Regions from separate parts of the Streptomyces sp. NPDC055140 genome, predicted to be linked through region 2. Evidence: riboswitches for the same ligand, from Rfam matches in the RefSeq annotation. Region 2 holds a riboswitch; the other holds the start of a gene.

Region 1 (6,967 bases), on a different contig from region 2:
GGGCACCATCCGCGTCGACACACCGAACCGGTTCCACGCGTTGATCACCGTGATCGCGGCGATCAGCTGCGTCAGCTCCTTCTCGTCGTACAGCTTCGCCGCCTTCTCGTACGTCTCGTCCGGCACGAATCCGTCCGTGAGCACGGTGATCGCTTCGGTCAGCTCGATCGCCGCGATCTCCCTGGGCGTGTAGAAGTGCTGCGACTCCTCCCACGCGCCGAGCTGGATGATCCGCTCGACGCTCTCGCCCGCGGCGAGCGCGTCCTTGGAGTGCATGTCGAGGCAGAACGCGCAGTGGTTGAGCTGCGAAGCGCGGATCTTGACCAGCTCCAGCGTCACCGGATCGACGCCCTTACGGGCCTCCGCGTCGAGCCGGATCATGGCCTTGTAGACCTCCGGAGCGTGCTTGGCCCAGGCCAGCCGGGGCGCGTGCTCGTGGACGTACTCCTTGGTGGGCTGGCCGGTGCTGTCGGTGGTGTTCTCGTTCGTCGTCATGGCATCGACCCTACGAGCGGAGTAGCCCACGGGTATGGTCCATTTCCATGGTGGAATCCTGGGCCACTTCGCCCTCCGGTCAGGCGCTCGGTATCGATCTGCACGTCGAGCCGACCGGCTCCGGCCTGCGCAAAGGCCTCACCGACGCGCTCCGTGACGCCGTACGTGGCGGACGTCTCGCCCCCGGTGTCCGCCTCCCCTCATCCCGCACACTCGCCGCCGATCTGGGCATCGCCCGCAACACGGTCGCCGATGCCTACGCCGACCTCGTCGCCGAGGGCTGGCTCACCGCGCGCCAGGGCTCGGGGACGCGTGTCGCGGAGCGACCGGTCGAGGCACCCCGGCCGGCCTCGACCCGCGGGCGGCGCGCCCCGGCCGGCCTCCGCCACGACCTGCACCCCGGCACCCCCGACCTCTCCTCGTTCCCCCGCGCCGAATGGCTCAAGGCCGCGCGCCGCGCCCTCAACGCCGCCCCGAACGACGCCCTCGGGTACGGCGATGCCCGCGGCCGCATCGAACTGCGTACCGCACTCGCCGGCTACCTCGCCCGTGCCCGTGGCGTCCACGCCGACCCGGACCGCATCGTCATCTGTTCCGGCTTCGTCCACGGCCTGATGCTGCTCGGCGAGGTGCTGCGCAACAGGGGCGTGCGCGACGTCGCTGTGGAGACGTACGGGCTCGACATCCACTGGGACGTCCTGACGCGGTCGGGCCTGCGCACCCACCCTCTTCCCCTCGATCAACTCGGCACCTGCACCGACGAGTTGGCGACCGGTGAACCGAATGTGGGCGCCGCCCTCCTGACCCCCGCCCATCAGTTCCCGATGGGCGGGGCCCTGCACCCCGACCGCCGTGCCGCCGTCGTCGACTGGGCCCGCCGCACCGGCGGACTGATCCTTGAGGACGACTACGACGGCGAGTTCCGCTACGACCGCCAGCCCGTCGGCGCCCTCCAGGGCCTCGACCCCGACCGTGTCGTCTACTGCGGCACGGCCAGCAAATCGCTTGCACCCGGCCTGCGCCTCGGCTGGCTGGTGCTGCCGCCCTCCGTCATCGGGGAGGTGATCGAGGCGAAGGGCGTCGCCGACTGGTCGTGCGGTGTCCTCGACCAGCTGACCCTCGCGGAGTTCATCGACTCGGGCGCCTACGACCGCCATGTCCGCGGCGCCCGCCTGCGCTACCGCCGCCGCCGCGACCAACTTGTCGCCGCCCTCGCCGAACGCGCCCCCGACGTCCGTGCCACCGGAATCGCCGCCGGCCTGCACGCCGTCCTCCAACTCCCGTCCGGCACCGAACAGTCCGTGGTCCGCGCCGCCGCCTGGCAACGCCTCGGAGTCTCCGGCCTCTCCAGCTTCCGCCACGACGCGGCCACCACCGAACCACCCCTGGACGCCCTGGTGGTCGGCTACGGAACCCCACCGGACCACGCCTGGACAAGCGCGCTGGAGGCTTTGTGCCGGGCTCTGCCGTAGGGGACCGGCATCGGGCGGTAGGCGTCTCGGGTCGGCCCGGGTTCGGGTCAGACCCGGGCCGGTGCGGAGGCGTCCTCCACCGGCGCCTCCCCGAAGCGCGCCAACGCCAACGCCCCCGTCACGGCCACCACGAACCCGAGAACCGCCAGCCAGCCCAGCCCCTCGCGCGTGCGATCCCCGAGCCAGATCACCCCGATCAGCGCCGGCCCCACCGTCTCGCCCACGACCATCCCCGCGGTGGCCGTGGTGACCGACCCCTTCTGCAACGCCGAGGTCAGCAGCAGAAACGCCGCACCCCCACCGAGCAGCAGTGCGTACGTCGCCGGATTGCTCAGCAGCGCGCCGGGCGACACGTCGTCGATGAGCCGTACCGACACCTCCACCACCCCGAACCCGAACCCCGAGCCGAGCCCCAGCGCGAGCGCCCGGCCCCGCCCCGGCAGCCGCCCGGCCACCGCCCCGATCAACAGCACCCCGAGCGCCGTCCCGAGCATCGCGTACCGCAACGCGTCCGAACCGGCCTGCTCTCCCTCCGTCCCCGACGCCAGCCCCAACATCGCGAGCCCTGCCACCACCACCCCGACGGCACCCCACTCGACGCCGCTCAGCCGTACGTCCAGCAGCCGTGTGGAGACCACCGCCGTCACCGCCAGGCTCGCGGCGAGCGCCGCCCCGACGGCGTAGATCGGAATGGACCGCAGCGCCATGACCTGCAATACGAACCCGAGCAGGTCGAGCCCCAGCCCGGCGACATAACGCCACTGCCGCAGCGCCCGCAGCAACAGCGCGGCGTCGACACCGGACCCCGACCCCGGCTCCGCGGCCCGCGCGGCCATCGCCTGCAACACGGAAGCCGTACCGAAACAGACCGCCGCCCCGAGCGCGCAAAGCATTCCAACAAGCACAAAGCGACTGTAGAGGGTGTGCCTACGCCGACCGGCCCGTGAGCGGCCCCTCCTTGTGGGGTGCCCCGATGAGTGGCCGGACCACGAGTCGGCCGCCCGTGTCGGAGGCGCACCGCCGTCAGACCGCCAGGACCGCCCGGAGTTGGTCGAGCCCCCAGTCCAGGTCCTCCTTACTGATCATCAGAGGGGGAGCGATCCGGATCGTGCTGCCGTGGGTGTCCTTGACCAGGACGCCCTTGGCCATCAGCTTCTCCGAGATCTCCCTTCCCGTCCCGTACGACGGACCGATGTCGACGCCCGCCCACAGCCCGCGTCCCCGCACCTGCGTCACCTTGCCTGTGCCCGTCAGCAGCCCGAGCTCCGCGTGGAGATGCTCGCCCAGCTCCGCCGCCCGCTGCTGGAACTCCCCGGTGCGCAGCATCGCGATGACTTCGAGCGCCACCGCACAGGCCAGCGGATTCCCGCCGAACGTCGACCCGTGCTCACCCGGCTTGAACACCCCGAGCACCTCGCTCCTGGACACGACCGCCGACACCGGCACGACCCCACCGCCGAGCGCCTTGCCCAGCACGTACATGTCGGGCACCACGCCCTCGTGCTCACAGGCGAACGTCCGCCCGGTCCGCCCGAGCCCCGACTGGATCTCGTCCGCGATGAACAGCACGTTCCGCTCGCGGGTCAACTCCCTTACCGCCGGCAGATATCCGGCCGGCGGCACGAGGACACCGGCCTCGCCCTGGATCGGTTCGAGCAGCACCGCGACGGTGTTCTCGGTGACAGCGCCGCGCAGCGCCGTCAGATCGCCGTACGGCACGATCTCGAACCCCGGCGTGTAGGGCCCGAAGTCCGCGCGCGCCTCCTGGTCCGTGGAGAAGCTGACGATGGTCGTGGTGCGCCCGTGGAAGTTGTTGCCCGCCACGACGATCTTCGCTCTGCCGTCGAGCACCCCCTTGACCTGGTACCCCCACTTTCTCGCCGTCTTCACGGCGGTCTCGACCGCCTCCGCCCCTGTGTTCATCGGCAGCACCATGTCCATGCCGCACAGCTCCGCGAGCTGGGTGCAGAACGCGGCGAACCGGTCGTGATAGAAGGCGCGGGACGTCAGCGTCACCCGCTCCAGCTGCGCCTTGGCGGCCTCGATGAGCCGCTGGTTCCCATGGCCGAAGTTGAGGGCTGAGTAGCCGGCGAGCATGTCGAGGTACCGGCGCCCCTCGACATCCGTCATCCACGCGCCCTCCGCCGTCGCGACCACGACGGGCAGCGGATGGTAGTTGTGCGCGCTGTGCGCTTCGGACGCGGTGATGAAGGCTTCCGTTGCGGCATTCGGAGGAGTCACAGCAGTCACGGGATCTCCGTTCTTACAGCTCTGATGGCGCGAAGACGTGGGCTTGTGGCCCCTTCCTATCGTCGCTCGCATCGTGGACCGGGAAACTTCGCCCTGCGGCGCGCCCGGTAGTGTGGCCCGCAGGGCCGTGACTGGCGCGCTGGGATGGGACCGACCATCGGGGAGCGGCCTGTGAACTGTGTGCCGTGCGCCTGGGCCGACCCGAGAAACCTCCTGCTCTCGACCTCGCTCGAGCAGGGGAGGTCCCATTCGTCCGGAGGTCCGTCATGTCAGAGTCCGCCCTCTCCACCGAATCCGTAGCGTTCCGCAGCGCCCTCGACGTGATCCGGGCTGTCGAGCCCCGCGTGGCCGACGCCATCGGCCAGGAGATCGCCGACCAGCGCGAGATGCTCAAGCTGATCGCCAGCGAGAACTACGCTTCCCCGGCCACCCTCCTCGCGATGGGCAACTGGTTCAGCGACAAGTACGCCGAGGGCACCATCGGCCGCCGCTTCTACGCCGGCTGCCGCAATGTCGACACCGTCGAGGCCCTCGCCGCCGAACACGCCCGCGAGCTCTTCGGCGCCCGCCACGCCTATGTCCAGCCGCACTCCGGCATCGACGCCAACCTCGTCGCCTTCTGGGCCGTCCTCGCCCAGCGCGTCGAGGCGCCCGCCCTGGAGCTGGCCGGCGTCCGCAACGTGAACGACCTCTCCGACGCCGACTGGGCCGAGCTCCGTCAGGCCTTCGGCAACCAGCGGATGCTCGGCATGTCCCTGGACGCCGGCGGCCACCTCACCCACGGCTTCCGCCCGAACATCTCCGGCAAGATGTTCGACCAGCGCAGCTACGGCACCGACCCGCAGACCGGCCTCGTCGACTACGAAGCCCTGCGCGCCACCGCCCGCGACTTCAAGCCGCTGATCATCGTCGCCGGCTACTCCGCCTACCCCCGCCTGGTGAACTTCCGCATCATGCGCGAGATCGCCGACGAGGTCGGGGCGACCCTCATGGTCGACATGGCGCACTTCGCGGGCCTGGTCGCCGGCAAGGTCCTCACCGGCGACTTCGACCCGGTGCCGCACGCCCAGATCGTCACCACCACGACGCACAAGTCGCTGCGCGGCCCGCGCGGCGGCATGGTGCTCTGCGACGACTCGCTCGCCGGCCAGGTCGACCGCGGCTGCCCGATGGTCCTCGGCGGTCCGCTGCCGCACGTCATGGCCGCCAAGGCCGTCGCCCTGGCCGAGGCCCGCCGTCCCGAGTTCCGCGACTACGCCCAGTCCGTCGTCGACAACGCCCGTGCCCTCGCCGAGGGCCTGACCCGCCGCGGCGCCACCCTCGTCACGGGCGGCACAGACAACCACCTCAACCTGATCGATGTCGCCACCTCCTACGAGCTCACCGGCCGCCAGGCCGAGAACGCGCTCCTCGACTCAGGCATCGTCACCAACCGCAACTCCATCCCCTCCGACCCGAACGGTGCCTGGTACACGTCCGGCATCCGCATCGGCACCCCTGCCCTGACCACCCGTGGCCTGGGCACCGCGGAGATGGACGAGGTCGCTGGCCTCATCGACCGCGTGCTCACCGCCGCCGAAGCAGGCACCACCAGCAAGGGCGCGCCCTCCAAGGCGCAGCATGTCCTGGACGAGAAGATCGCCGACGAGGTCTCCACGCGAGCGTCCGACCTGCTGAGCGGCTTCCCGCTCTACCCGGAGGTCGACCTCACCTGATCCCTTGACCGGCCCGTCACCAGCCGCACCGACGGGCCGGTCAGTGCGTTCCCTCAGCCGTGAGAGCTGGAGAGCGACCCTCAGGAATCGATCAGCTGCTGCCGTGGTCCCGCGTCGGGCGGGGTCCCGCCCGTCCCGCGACGACCCGGCAGCCTGTCGGCCAGGGGCCGCAGCACCAGAGCCAGCGCGGCACCCGCCGCCAGCCCCGGTATCGCCCACCACCAGTCCACCCCGTCGTTCGACCCGGCCGCCGAGGCCCGCGCGCCTCCGGAAGGCCCGCCATCGCGACCGTCGGCTGCCGGAGCCGGAGCTCCACCGAGCGCTTCCCTGGACCGGTCGGGCGACTGCCAGGGCACCGGGAAGATCGGGCTCCCGCCTTTTTCGGACCGCGCGCCCATGACCCCGAGGTCCTTCAGCAGCGCGCGCAGCTCCGCCGGCTTCCGCGCCTTGTGCCAGTACCCGTTGTAGGAGTCCGGCACGTGCGTCGCTGTGTGTATCCAGACGTCCTTCGTGCCCGGCGAGTCCGGATAGACCCGGTCGACCCGCCACGGCAGCACGTCGTGGACCAGCCATGTGACATTGAGCTGACGCCCCGCGCCTATGCCCAAGCCGGGCGGTTCCTCCCGTCGCCCCTGGTCCGGCTCGCCCAGGAGACTCGCCAGCGGCTCGTACTTCTTGTCACTGAAGTAGAGCGACGCGCTCTGGCCGCTCTCGGGCGACACCACCAGAACGCTCGTCGGTCCGCCCGCCGACGCCCCTGACGCGCTCAGCAGCATCGCGGCGAGTGCCGCCGTCAGTGCCACCGCCAGCGCGGCCGGCCTTCGTACTGTTCGCATCCGTTCCCCCAGCTGCTCCCGGCACGGCCCGCCCGTGTCGATTCACTTCTGGTACACCGCTCGACCCGACCGGGTTCCCAACTTCGGTGTGCGAGTTCTCGGGTGTGTGAGTTCGCCGGCCCAGCCCGCGGGAATCAGCGGACGGCGTTCGGCTTCCGTACCGACCGTGCGATCTCCATCGCCCGCTCCCGGGAATCGA
Region 2 (6,967 bases):
CGTCACCGAAGACCGCGGGCGACTGAGGCAGCCGCGCTGTCAACGCAGATGTCGTCAGGGCGAGTTCATCGGCGTTCTGTGCGCGAGCGGCCGTATCCGGCGCGGCATCGGCGGAGTCCTGGCCGCGCAGGGACCTCATCAGGTCCATCAACTCCTGCGGCGGAACCACGGAGAACGACCGGTTCTCGTGGTCGAAGACCGTGAGCGAGACCAGCCGCCCCTGGTGCCACCAGTACAGCCGCGGTGAGAGTGCGCCCGGCCCGTCCTCGTAGGCACCGATGGCGTAGGAGCCCAGGTCGTTCACGGCGTCCACCACGCTGCCGTCCACGATCGGGTGGAACGCCAGCAGATGCCTCGTCGGCATCACGACGAGCGCCCCGGCCTCCGGCAGCTCCCGGCCGGTCAACTCCCTCACCAGATCGGGGAGTACGAGCACCTTGCTGGAGACGAAGAAAGAGTCGCCGTACACGGAGTGCATCAACGCGCCCTGCGGGCCACGGAATTCGTCGTGCTCGACCGGCTCACGGATCAGGTTCGCGCGGCCCGCGGCCCACAGCTGCTCGGCACCGACACGCGCCACGTCCCGGTCGTCGAGGATCCGTACGGAAGTGGCTGCGTCCAGCGCGAGGGCCGCGAGCAGCCCTTCGGCCACGGGCCGCGCATAGCGGAAGCCGTCGGCGGTTTCGCCCGCGAAGGCGTCGTCGGGCAGCAGCCGCCAGCACGTCCGCTCCAGGAGTTCCGTGGCGCTCTCGCCTCCCTGGGAGGAGTTCTCCAGGCCGGCGAAGTGCTGCTCCACGATCCGCGGCCAGTCGTCCTCGGCGGACTGGCGACACCGCTGCGCGAGGTTCGACAGCGGGCTGAGCCTGCCCTCCAGGCGCACCGCGTCCCCCGTCACGGTCATGTGCGTGCCGTGCCGGGCAAGGAAGTGAGCGGCCGTCAGGCTCCGCAGGCGCTCGGCCTGAGGGACGTTCAGCATCGGCAGGTGTGGATCGGGTGCGTGGTGGAGGTTCACCGCACAGACTCTACGAAGAGGTGCGGGAGCCGGTGACAGGCGGGCCTGTGCGTGCGGTCCTGGCCGGGCTCGTGTAGGCGAACCGGGGCAGGAAGAACTGCGTGACGGGCCCGACGGTCAGGGCGTACAGCATGGTGCCGAGCCCCACGCCGCCGCCGAGCAGCCACCCCACGGCGAGTACGGCGACCTCGATGAACGTGCGGACGACGCGGATGGAACGCCCTGTCAGGGCGGACGCACCGGTCATCAGCCCGTCCCGGGGCCCCGGCCCGAACCGTGCGCCTACGTAGACGGCTACGGACAGCGCGTTGGCGAAAATCCCGGCGAGGAGGAGCCCGACGCGCGCGGGGAGCCCCAGGCCCTCGGGGACGAGCGCGAGGCCGAGGTCGGACGAGAACGCGATGACGACGATGTTGGCGGCGGTCCCGAACGTGGGCCGCTGCCGCAGGGGGACCCACAGCAGCAGGACGGACACACCCACGACCGCGGTAAGTGTGCCGAAGCTCAGCGAAGTGTGCTTCTCCAGCCCTTGGTTGAGGACGCTCCAGGGGCTGAGGCCCAGCGCGGCGCGGACCATGACGGCCATGCTGAATCCGTACAGGGCGAGGCCGATGAACAACTGGGGCAGGCGGCGGAGTGGGCGTTCGCCGAAGCGTACATAGGTGAGTGGGGGAGCGGGGCGGTTGCGCCCGATCCCTTTGTCGTCCGGGGCCGCCTGCTCGGAGCGGGCCGTCGTGTCCGTGTCCTGCCGCATATGTGCCTGCCTCCAGCGTGGGGGTCGTGGGCCTTCAAAGCCATTGCGGCAACTCTGTAGAGTGATTGGCCCGGATGACATGGCCAATCTCGGGAGAATGGTTTGACCGACGCGAACGCCTTTCTGCCGGTGGACAGGGTGGGCCGCGCGGACCGGACCCTGGGCAGCCGTCAGCTCGCCGCGATGCTGCCCGACACCGCCGGCACGAGACCCGCCTACCGCCACCTCGCGCAGGCGATCAGCACGCTCATCCTGGACGGACGCATCGCCCTGCACGTCAGACTCCCCGCCGAGCGCGAACTGGCCGCCGCCCTCGACACCAGCAGAACCACCGTCACCGCCGTGTACGACCTGCTGCGCGAGAGCGGCTACGCGCACAGCCGGCAGGGATCGGGCACGTGGACCGCCCTGCCCGAAGGCCGCACCCCCAGTGGCATCACCCGCCTCCTCGGCCCCCAGGACACCGCGATCGACCTTGCCAGAGCCTCCCCCGGGCTCCCGCAGCAGGCACTCGTCGATGCCCTCGTGCACATCACCCCGCAACTCGCCGAGCAGGCACACACCCCTGGCTACCACCCCTACGGCCTCCCCGACCTGCGCGCCGCCATCGCCGAGCGCTACACCCGACGGGGCCTCGCCACCCTGCCCGAACAGATCCTGGTGACGTCGGGCGCACAGCACGCGCTGACCCTCGTCCTGGGGCTGCTGAGCAGCCCCGGGGACCGGGTCATGGTCGAGAACCCGTCCTACCCGAACGCCCTTGAGGCGCTGCGTCGAGCCCGGCTGCGTACCGTGTCCGTCCCCGTGACCGACACCGGCTGGGACATCGAGATCACCGAATCGACGCTCCGCCAGGTCGTGCCCCAACTGGCCTACCTGATCCCCGACTTCCACAACCCGACCGGCTGTCTCATGCCCGAACACGAGCGGGCGCACGTCCTGCGCGCGGCGGAGCGCTCCGGTACCTGGCTGGTCATCGACGAGACGCTGGCCGACCTCGCGCTCGACGTCCCCCCGCCGCCTCCCTTCGCCTCCCACGCCGCGAAGGGTGGCACCGGCCAGGTCATCAGCATCGGCTCGATGAGCAAGACCCATTGGGGCGGCCTGCGCATCGGCTGGCTGCGCGCGCCCGCACGGCTCGTCACCGAACTCGCGGGCCAGCGCGTGGCCACCGACATGGGCGGATCGGTCGTCGACCAGCTCCTGGCCCTCGCCCTCCTGGACCGGGCCGACGGGCTTCTGTCGCCCCGACTTGAGCAACTACGGTTGCAGCGCGCCGCGTTGGCCGCCGCACTGACCGAGCGCATGCCGCACTGGACCTGGCAACTGCCGCCCGGAGGCCTGTCGTTGTGGGTCGACCTGGGTGAACCGGTGGCCTCCGCGCTGTCCGAACGAGCCCTCGACAACGGCGTCCGGATCGAGAGCGGCGCCTGCTTCGCCACCGACCCCGGCATCTTCGAGCAGCGGATGCGCATCCCGTACACGACCCCGGCGGACACCCTGCGCGAAGCCGTCCACCGCATGGCGACCGCGCTCGCGGCCGGCCTTCCGTCGGCGTCCACCGCGCGACGGCCGCACTGGGTCGCCTGAGCCACAGAGGATGAAGGAGATCGCTGGATGGCGTGCGGAGGTGAGCGTCCCGGGACAGGTCCGCTCTTTCGCCTCGCTTGGCGCGGGTCCCACTACCCCGGCCGGCCCGCCGAGGACCTGTGGATCGCCCTCGGCGTGGATGGGAACGGCGGCTGGTGGTTCGACGCGTACTTCCTCGGGCGCCTGCCACTGGGCCAAGGCGCGCCGCGGGCCGCCGAGTTCGCCCGGTGGCTCCTGGTGGCGCCGCCGACGGGCCCGTACGAGCGGGAGTTCACGCTGAACGGCTGTGAACCGCAGGCCGGATCCGCGCGGATCGCCGCCGGAACGCGGCTGACCGTCGAGTTCCTCCTGGGCCGCGAGGAACCCGACGGGCCCGAATATCTCCAGATGCTGCCGTCGGGCGAGACGGCCGTGCGGCACATCGGCTTCGAGGTGGGCGCACCGCTGGAGTGCGAACCGCTGCCGCGCGCCGCCCTCGAGGTGGCGGCCGCCGGACTTCTCGACGCCGCCACCGACCAGGAGTCCCGGATGCGCGAGCGGCGCGGTCCTGTCAGACGAGCGCGCGATCGAGGTCCGCGCCGAGCTGGTGGTACGCCGCGGTGACCGTCTGGGCCAGGAGGACGGCGATGGTCATGGGGCCCACCCCTCCGGGGACGGGAGTGATCAGGCGGGCCCGCTCGGCCGCGGTGTCGAAGTCGACGTCGCCGACGTTGCCCGCGTTGTAGCCCGCGTCGACGACGACAGCGCCGGGCTTGATGTCCTCGCCGCGGATGAGCCGGGGCCGGCCCACGGCAGCCACCACGATGTCCGCCTCCCTCACGTACGCGCTCAGGTCGGCCGTGCGGGAGTGGCAGTACGTCACTGTGGCGTCCCGGGCGAGCAGAAGCATCCCGGCCGGCTTGCCGAGGATCGCGCTCCGGCCCACGACGACGGCATGCCGCCCCGCGACATCGACGTCGTACTCGTCGAGGAGCCGCATGATTCCGCCTGGTGTGCAGGAGACGAACCCGGGCAGCCCGAAGGCCATCGCGCCGAACGAGGTCATGGTGACGCCGTCGACGTCCTTCTCCGGTGCGATGGCCTCGAACGCCGCGCGTTCGTCGATGTGCGGGCCCACGGGGTGCTGGAGCAGGATTCCGTGCACCGACGCGTCCTGCGACAGCTCGCGGAGGGTGGCGACCAGCTCCGCGGTCGTCGTCTCGGCGGGGAGCTGGACGCGCCGCGACTCGATACCGGCCTTGGCGCAGCGGGCCTGCTTCATACGGACGTACGTGACGGAGGCGGGATCCTCGCCCACCAGTACGGTCGCGAGGCAGGGCGCCGAGCCCGTGCGCCTCACCAGCTCCGCCGCTCTGCCCGCGGACTCCTCGACGAGGCGCCGGGCGGTGCCGGTGCCGTCCATGAGGTGGGCTGTCTGTGTCGGGGACATGGTCGCCTCCCAGGCGTCATTGACCATTCGCCCAGGCGCACGGCATACATCGACCCTTTGGTCAGGCCGCTCCCCGGTGGTTCTCCACCCCAGCGCCAGTCACGGCCTGTCCGCCACTGTAACGGTTTCGGTCAGCCGTGCGAGAGCCGTGGCCTCCTCACTGCCCTCCTCGGCGCTGAAGACGTGCACGACCAGGCCCGTCTCGCCGGGCGCGGCCGGTACGTGCAGCGTCTCGAAGTCCAGGGTGAGCAGCCCGGCCACCGGGTGCCTCAGGCGCTTGCGCCCCGCCGCGCACATCACGACCTCGCCGCTGTCCCAGATACGCCTGAACTCCGTGCTGCACGCGGTGAGTTCGGCGATGAGGCCGGCCAGTTCCGTGTCGTCGGAGTAGCGCCCCGACCAGACCCGGAGCTGGCCCACGGCCTCCGCCGCCCGGTCCTCCCACTCCGGGTGGACGACGCGCGAAGCGGGGTCGAGGAACAGATACCGCGCGTTGTTCCGGTCGCGGCGGGCCGGCGCGGCCAGGCCGCCGATCAGCTCGGCGCCGAGGGCGTTCCACGCCACCACGTCCAGGCGATGGTTCGTGGCGAAGGCCGCGAAGCCGGCCATGGAGTCGAGGAGCCGCCGCAGCATCGGGCTGACCCTGGCCTCGGGCGCGGGGCCCTGCCGGGCACCTGCCAGGGTCGCGAGATGCCCGCGCTCGGCCGTGTCGAGGCCGAGCGCCCCGGCGAGCGCGTCGACGACCTCGGCGGACGGCTGGGTGGCGCGGCCCTGTTCCAGGCGCACGTAGTAGTCCACGCTGATCCCGGCGAGCTGTGCCAGTTCCTCGCGGCGCAGTCCGCGTACCCGTCGGCGACGGCCGCCGGAGAGCCCGACGTGCTCCGGTGTGACGCGCGCGCGGCGGGCGCGGAGAAAGTCACCGAGGCCATGCTGCGCGCCGCCGGTGGTGAGGGTGGTGCCCGTGTCTGTCTCCCCGATGTGGTTCACGCCGTCCATGGGCCCAAGTATGCGTGGCCCTCGCAGTACCAGGATGAGCGTTCCGCCGTTGACCAGGGTGCTGGCTGCCCGGACGCGCCTGGGGGAACGTGGTGGCATGAACGACACGACGTCTCGGCAGCCCAAGAAGATCCTCGTGGTCAGCGCCCACCCGGAACCCCGTTCGCTCAACTCCGCGTTGACCGACTTCGCGGTCGAGCACCTGCGCACGGCAGGACACGAGGTGAAGGTGTCCGACCTCTACGCGATGAAGTGGAAGGCGACCGTGGACGCCGACGACTTCCCCGGGGACACCGGAGCGGGCCGGCTGCATGTGATGGCCGACTCCGAGCGGGCGACGCTCTCGGGCGGTCTGTCGCCCGACATCGCGGCGGAGCAGGAGAAGGTGCGCTGGTCGGACGCGGTGGTCCTGCAGTTCCCGATGTGGTGGTTCTCGGCGCCGGCGATCCTCAAGGGCTGGATCGACCGGGTCTTCACGAGCGGCTTCGCGTACGGTCCTGCGGTCCCGCCGCCGTACGGCGAAAGCTCCCTGCCGGGGAGGCGGGCGCTCGTGTCGGTGACCGTCGGCGCGCGCGAGTCGGCGTTCTCCGATCGAGGCATCCACGGAAGCCTCGAGGACGTCCTGCACCCCATCCAGCACGGCCTGTTCTGGTTCACCGGCATGAACCCGCTGGAGCCGTTCGCGGTGTACAGCTCGAACGAGCTTCCCGACGACCGCTTCGTCACGGCACGGACGGAGTACGCCCGACGGCTCGACACGCTCTTCACGGCCACGCCGGTCCCCTTCCGGTCGCTCACGGGCGGGGACTACGGCCACGACATGCGGCTCCTGCCAGGGGTGGAGACGCCGGGCACGAGCGGACTCGACCTGCACGTTCGCGACCGGGTCTGAGGGCCATCTCGTCCAGCCGCCCTCCCCCTATTTGAACGCGTTCAAATATCTGCGTTAAGGTGGTGCCGACACGATGAGGGGGCTCCATGAAGATCGTGATACCCGGCGGCACCGGGCAGGTAGGGACGATCCTGAAGCGTGAACTGGCCGAAGCGGGACACGAAGTCGTGGTCCTCACGCGGCGGCCGGTGCGCGACGGGGAAACGCGCTGGGACGGCGAGACCCTGGGCCCTTGGGCCGAGGCCGTCGACGGCAGCGACGTCGTGATCAACCTTGCCGGACGCAGCGTCAGTT

Evidence for each region. Region 2 has a riboswitch for ZMP and ZTP ahead of ACWFR4_RS19025 (bifunctional 5,10-methylenetetrahydrofolate dehydrogenase/5,10-methenyltetrahydrofolate cyclohydrolase). Riboswitches for the same ligand answer to the same signal wherever they lie in the genome.
Region 1: another riboswitch for ZMP and ZTP. It lies ahead of ACWFR4_RS27840 (glycine hydroxymethyltransferase); the one in region 2 lies ahead of ACWFR4_RS19025 (bifunctional 5,10-methylenetetrahydrofolate dehydrogenase/5,10-methenyltetrahydrofolate cyclohydrolase).

What each region holds. Positions count from the first base shown of each region.
Region 1 covers NZ_JBSGTG010000016.1:121,558-128,524, reverse strand. The annotation lists gene ACWFR4_RS27860 (carboxymuconolactone decarboxylase family protein) at 1-495, opposite strand, end outside; gene pdxR (MocR-like pyridoxine biosynthesis transcription factor PdxR) at 543-1,967, shown strand; gene ACWFR4_RS27850 (hypothetical protein) at 2,015-2,860, opposite strand; gene rocD (ornithine--oxo-acid transaminase) at 2,991-4,217, opposite strand; ZMP/ZTP riboswitch at 4,335-4,421, shown strand; gene ACWFR4_RS27840 (glycine hydroxymethyltransferase) at 4,484-5,932, shown strand; gene ACWFR4_RS27835 (hypothetical protein) at 6,013-6,768, opposite strand; gene ACWFR4_RS27830 (hypothetical protein) at 6,903-6,967, opposite strand, start outside.
Region 2 covers NZ_JBSGTG010000009.1:76,631-83,597, forward strand. The annotation lists gene ACWFR4_RS19005 (immunity 49 family protein) at 1-1,012, opposite strand, end outside; gene yczE (membrane protein YczE) at 1,023-1,766, opposite strand; gene yczR (MocR-like transcription factor YczR) at 1,869-3,356, shown strand; gene ACWFR4_RS19020 (hypothetical protein) at 3,384-3,959, shown strand; gene ACWFR4_RS19025 (bifunctional 5,10-methylenetetrahydrofolate dehydrogenase/5,10-methenyltetrahydrofolate cyclohydrolase) at 3,907-4,785, opposite strand; ZMP/ZTP riboswitch at 4,808-4,898, opposite strand; gene ACWFR4_RS19030 (helix-turn-helix domain-containing protein) at 4,885-5,781, opposite strand; gene ACWFR4_RS19035 (NAD(P)H-dependent oxidoreductase) at 5,879-6,673, shown strand; gene ACWFR4_RS19040 (TIGR01777 family oxidoreductase) at 6,760-6,967, shown strand, end outside.